2 regions of the Rahnella variigena genome follow, and region 1 is predicted to be linked to the other one. Evidence: predicted binding sites of a transcription regulator. Region 1 holds the regulator's gene; the other holds the start of a gene.
The links. The regulator PhoB, encoded in region 1, activates phosphate uptake and scavenging genes when phosphate is short. The targets are predictions, from matches to a motif close to CTGTCATAAAACTGNCNNAT.

Region 1 (3,129 bases):
CTGCGCCGGGAAGGCATCGAGTGTGCCGATATAGATGTCGCGCACGGAATCGGAGGTGCTGACGCCAACCGTGGTCAGATGGCCGGTAGCAATGATCGGTAGCGAAACGCCGAGTTCGTCGCGTTTGGTCTGCGCGGCCTGCCACAACGCGTCATAATGCGTGGCGATGGCTTCCTGTAATGCCAGCTGTTTGTCGCTGCCGGATTGTCCCGCCTGACTGGCGAGCAAATCCCGCGGACGTAAAAACGGAATAGCGCAAAGTACCGCGCCCGGTTTTCCGTCACGCTGGTTGAGCACTAAAATCTGTTCAGAGAGGTTTTCGCCGACGGTCGCAATCACCCGCGTATTCAGGCAGGAAAGCAGCTCACGTGATTCATTTAATGTCGCGACAGAATCGTGATTTCCGGCCAGCACCACCAGCTGACAGCCGGTTTGTTGCAACTCGACGACGAAGCGATTGTAAAGCTCGCGGGCATAGCTGGGTGGCGAACCGGTATCGAATATATCGCCTGCCACAATCACGGCATCTACCTGATGTTGCTGCACCTGACCGGTCAGCCAGCGCAAAAATGCCTGATGTTCGGCGGCGCGGCTTTTGGTGAAAAAGTACTGGCCGAGGTGCCAGTCTGACGTGTGGATCAGGCGCATGAGACTCCCGTATGGATCCTGGATGACGACAATGGGGCAAAGTATAAACGTCGGCGGGGGACGCTGTCCCCGATAAATCGGACCAATTTCAGCGAGATGGCAGCTGAATAGAAGAAATGTATCTGTCATATTTGACTGTAATGAACCATCCTTTCTATTCATAAATCTGTCACAAAACTGACGCATAATGGCGCCCGCAATCAAATAAAAGATCGCTAACCTATTGGCAGGACCTACGATGGCAAGACGTATATTGGTGGTTGAAGACGAAGCTCCAATCCGTGAAATGGTGTGTTTTGTACTGGAACAGAATGGCTATCAGGCAGTAGAAGCTGAAGATTTTGATTCAGCCGTTGGCCAGCTGGTAGAACCTTACCCTGAACTTATCCTGCTCGACTGGATGTTACCCGGCGGTTCCGGTATTCAGTTTATCAAACATCTCAAACGTGAAGCACTGACCCGCGAAATTCCGGTGATGATGCTGACCGCCCGCGGTGAAGAAGAAGACAGGGTGCGCGGCCTGGAAGTCGGTGCCGATGATTACATCACCAAACCGTTTTCTCCAAAAGAACTGGTTGCACGTATTAAAGCCGTGATGCGCCGCATCTCGCCAATGGCGGTGGAAGAAGTGATCGACATGCAGGGTTTAAGCCTGGATCCGTCGTCTCACCGTGTGATGGCCAACGAGCAGGCGCTCGATATGGGGCCGACCGAATTTAAATTATTGCACTTCTTTATGACCCACTCCGAACGTGTTTACAGCCGCGAACAGTTGCTCAATAACGTCTGGGGCACTAACGTTTATGTGGAAGATCGCACGGTAGACGTGCATATTCGTCGTTTACGTAAAGCGCTGGAAACCAGTGGACATGACAGAATGATCCAGACTGTTCGTGGAACCGGATACCGTTTTTCAACGCGTTATTGAGTCCCCACAGCGGAGAATCTGTGTGCTAGAACGTTTGTCATGGAAACGATTGGCCGGTGAATTCTTTCTCTTTTGCCTGCCCGCGTTAATCCTCGGTATCTTCGTCGGCCATTTCGGCTGGCTCCTCTTTGCGTCGCTGCTGGCGGCGCTGGGCTGGAATTATTACAACCAGCTCAAACTCTCTCACTGGCTGTGGCTTGACCGCAGCATAACCCCGCCGAATGGCCGCTGGAGCTGGGAGCCTCTGTTTTACGGGCTGAACCAGATGCAGATGCGTAACCGCCGTCGCCGTCGTGAATTAGGTCAGCTCATCAAACGTTTCCGCAGCGGTGCCGAATCATTACCCGATGCGGTGGTATTGACGACGGAAGAGGGCAATATTTTCTGGTGTAACGGACTGGCGCAAGATTTGCTCGGTTTCCGCTGGCCGGAGGATAACGGACAACACATCTTTAACCTGCTGCGTTATCCCGAGTTTCGTACCTGGATCCAGACCCGTGATTTCAGCCGTGCCCTGAATTTGCAACTCAATAACGAGCATTACGTCGAGTTTCGCGTGATGCCTTATTCCGAAGGGCAACTGCTGATGGTGGCGCGTGATGTTACGCAGATGCGTCAGCTCGAAGGTGCGCGTCGTAACTTCTTCGCTAACGTTAGTCATGAACTGAGAACCCCGCTGACTGTATTGCAGGGATATCTGGAAATGATGGAAGACGCCAAACTGGAAGAGCCGTTTCGTACCAAAGCGCTGGACACCATGCAGGAACAGACGCGGCGCATGGACGGGCTGGTCAAGCAACTGCTGACACTGTCAAAAATCGAAGCATCAGCAAATATCGATATGCAGGAGAAAGTCGATATTCCGGTGATGCTCGGCATGCTGGAGCGCGAAGTGCAATCTTTAAGCGGTGGCCGTCACGAAGTGGTGTTCCGTGTAAACGAGAAACTGAAGGTCTTTGGCAATGAAGATCAGTTACGCAGCGCGGTGTCGAATCTGGTGTACAACGCCGTCAACCACACCCCGGCGGGGACGCGGATAGAAGTCAGCTGGCAACAAACGCCGCATGGCGCGCAGTTCCAGATCAGTGATAACGGGCCGGGCATTGCGCCGCAACACCTGCCGCGTCTGACTGAACGTTTCTACCGGGTTGATAAAGCGCGTTCGCGCCAGACGGGGGGCAGCGGTCTGGGGCTGGCCATTGTCAAACACGCCCTGAGTCATCACAACGCCAAACTTGAAGTGATGAGTGAAGTCGGCGTTGGTACCCGCTTTATATTTACACTGGCACCGAAACTGATTGTTCCTCAGGAACAGGCCAGCCAAAGCGATGTGAAGGGATAAAAAAGTAGCCACAGCCCACGCTGTGGCTTCTTTTAGCAGATGATCTGTAAACCTTTTTCTTCGATCAGCATCAGTAAGATCAGAGCCGCACCGGTGGGTTTGGTTTCGTCACGCTCCCATTTTTGAATGCTGTTAGCCGACATATTGATGAGTCTGGCCAGCACGCCCTGGCTGATTTTTTCTTTTTCCCGCAGCGCGCGTATACGTTCAG
Region 2 (3,129 bases), 1.3 Mb from region 1:
CAGCTGTTCCACCAGTGCGGCCTGTTGCGGCACGTTTAGCTGTTTGAGCGTCACATCCGGAAGCTGTCCCAGCGTTTGCAAACATTCCACCAGACGCTTCGGCAGTTGCATCGCCAGCGTATTCTTCAGGCTCTGATTAGGATGCTCCTGACGCTGCGTATTCAGAAACGCCGCCAGATCGACATCAGGGAGTAAGTTAACACTTACAAACTCTCCAGGCTGCCAGTAGCTTGAAAGTTGTAAAACAGCCGGACCGGAAAGACCACGGTGAGTAAACAGAATGCTTTCCCGGAACACCGTACCGTCTTCGGCGGTCAGCACCGCAGGAACGGAAACGCCGGAAAGCGTCTGTAAATGTTCAAGCAGCGGTTTGTGCAGGGTAAACGGCACCAGACCGGCACGGGTCGGCAACACTTTCAGGCCAAACTGTTCCGCCAGACGGTAACCAAAAGGCGAAGCGCCGAGTCCCGGCATCGAAAGCCCACCGCTGGCAACAACAAGTGAGTGAGTACTCACAGCTGAGCCGTTCACGTTGATAACAAAGCCTTCTTCCGTTTTCTGAACGTCGGTGATTTCACTTCTCAGACGCACATCAACGTTACCCGTTTCGCACTCTTTATCGAGCATCGCCACAATCTGCTGCGCGGAGTCATCACAGAAAAGCTGGCCGAGGGTTTTCTCATGCCAGGCGATATTGTAACGGTTGACCATATCGATGAAATCCCACTGGGTGTAACGCGCCAGTGCAGATTTACAGAAATGCGGATTTTCAGAAAGATAAGCCGCCGGCTCGGCGTAGAGATTCGTGAAGTTGCAGCGTCCGCCCCCCGACATCAGGATTTTACGTCCGGTTTTTTTGCCATTATCCAGCAGCAGAACCCGGCAGCCACCCTGTCCGGCCTGTGCCGCACAGAACATACCTGCAGCACCTGCACCAATGACGACCACATCAACCTGTTCCACTTTCGGCCTCTCTTTATGAATATTCGACTACGTTTTAGATAGGGTTTCCCCTTCTGAGCGGGCGTGCTGCCCCCTGAGTGGCGCGAATTGTAAGGGACAGACGCGTCTTAAACCAGTCAGACAGCTTGCTTTCTGAACGTCGTAAGGAAATGTTTCAGCTGGCAAAGGAGGAATAAGATTTTGATAAATAAAAATTTAATTGAAACAAACGTGATTTTTGAACTGTTTTTAGTCAAAAAAATGTCATATTTTCCTTTTCCCCTCACCCTGTTCTCGCAGATAATGCGCGGCGTTCATGACCACTAACTGGCGTAACAATTATGCTGCATCTATTTGCCGGGTTGGATATTCATACCGGTTCGTTATTGATTCTCGCGTTACTGTTTGTTCTGTTCTACGAAGCGATTAACGGCTTCCATGATACGGCCAACGCAGTAGCAACCGTCATCTATACCCGGGCAATGCGTTCGCAATTAGCGGTCGTGATGGCAGGGGTATTTAACTTCTTTGGCGTCCTGCTCGGTGGTTTGAGCGTGGCCTATGCCATCGTCCATTTACTCCCAACCGATCTGCTGCTCAATGTAGGTTCCGCACATGGCCTTGCCATGGTGTTCTCTATGTTACTGGCGGCGATCATCTGGAATCTCGGCACCTGGTATTTTGGTTTGCCGGCGTCCAGTTCCCATACCCTTATCGGCGCCATCATTGGCGTAGGGCTGACCAATGCATTAATGACTCACACTTCCGTGGTCGATGCGTTAAACATCCCTAAAATGATTGGTATTTTTGCTTCGCTGATTATCTCTCCGCTGGTCGGGATGATTATCGCGGGTACCATGATTTTCCTGCTGCGCCGTTACTGGAGTGGCAATAAGAAACATGCCCGTATCCACCTGACACCGGCGGAACGTGAGAAGAAAGACGGCAAGAAAAAGCCGCCATTCTGGACACGTACCGGCCTGATTCTGTCGGCTATCGGCGTGAGTTTCTCTCACGGCGCTAACGATGGTCAGAAGGGTATCGGTCTGATCATGCTGGTGCTGATTGGCGTGGCGCCAGCGGGTTTTGTGGTGAATATGAACGCGACCGGTTACGACATTACCCGTACCCGCGACGCCGTGACTCACCTCGGCCAGTATTATCAGCAACATGTTGATGCCGTGCCGCACGTGGTTGCACAGACGCCAATGGTGCCTGCACCGGACGTCAATATCGCACCGACTGATGAGCCTAAAGTGTTCCACTGCGACAGCAGCCACGCACTTGACGCTATCGGCCGCGCGCAAACACTGCTGACCAATCTTCAGTCTTACAGCGACCTGGCACCGGAAGAACGCAGCCATATGCGCCGTCTGCTGATGTGTGTTTCTGATACTGCGGATAAAGTGGCCAAGCTGCCGGAAACCTCTCCTGCGGATAAACGCTTCCTCGGCGAGCTGAAAACAGACATTCTGCAAACCGTTGAATACGCACCAATCTGGATCATCATTGCTGTCGCTCTGGCGCTGGCACTGGGTACCATGATTGGCTGGAAACGCGTGGCGACCACCATCGGTGAGAAGATTGGTAAGAAAGGCATGACGTACGCACAAGGCTTGTCTGCACAGCTGACCGCGGCCGTTTCTATCGGCGTTGCCAGCTATACGGGTATGCCGGTTTCCACCACACACGTGCTGTCTTCTGCGGTTGCAGGGACCATGATTGTGGATGGCGGCGGTGTGCAGTCGAAGACCGTGAAGAACATTGCAATGGCGTGGATCTTAACCCTGCCAGTGTCGATTGTCCTTTCCGGCGTGCTGTACTGGCTTGCGCTGAAGCTGATCTGATAGCTTTCTGAACGGCATTAAAAAGGCGACCCTGCTCAGCAGCGGTCGCCTTTTTTTTTCCTTTTTCACACATCCTCCCTAATTCATAACCAAAGTAATTGGAGTTGCAGCAAGGCAGCAAGCGAGAGAATCCCGATGTGCTGACACAGGTCAGTGATTCGGGTGAACGAGAGCCGCTAACGCCGCTGCAGCTTCAAGTACGAAGGGTATGCTAGTACCAGATCAGCATCGCTAACATACTGATTAAAATTAATCCGACCAGTGCAGTTGTCAGCATAAACTGACCGCGGACCCGTTCACAGCGGCGGATAAACTCAGGATCGTGATGTTCAACATAGCG

Region 2: a site for PhoB is predicted at 1,193-1,212, ahead of pitA (inorganic phosphate transporter PitA). Genes of this name have one in related genera too.

The regions. Positions count from the first base shown of each region.
Region 1 is NZ_NSDJ01000001.1:1,866,838-1,869,966, forward strand. Features, by position in the region: gene sbcD (exonuclease subunit SbcD) at 1-648, opposite strand, end outside; gene phoB (phosphate response regulator transcription factor PhoB) at 887-1,576, shown strand; gene phoR (phosphate regulon sensor histidine kinase PhoR) at 1,599-2,918, shown strand; gene CKQ54_RS08570 (helix-turn-helix domain-containing protein) at 2,951-3,129, opposite strand, start outside.
Region 2 is NZ_NSDJ01000001.1:522,077-525,205, forward strand. Features, by position in the region: gene CKQ54_RS02420 (BaiN/RdsA family NAD(P)/FAD-dependent oxidoreductase) at 1-963, opposite strand, end outside; gene pitA (inorganic phosphate transporter PitA) at 1,284-2,789, shown strand; gene uspB (universal stress protein UspB) at 3,001-3,129, opposite strand, start outside.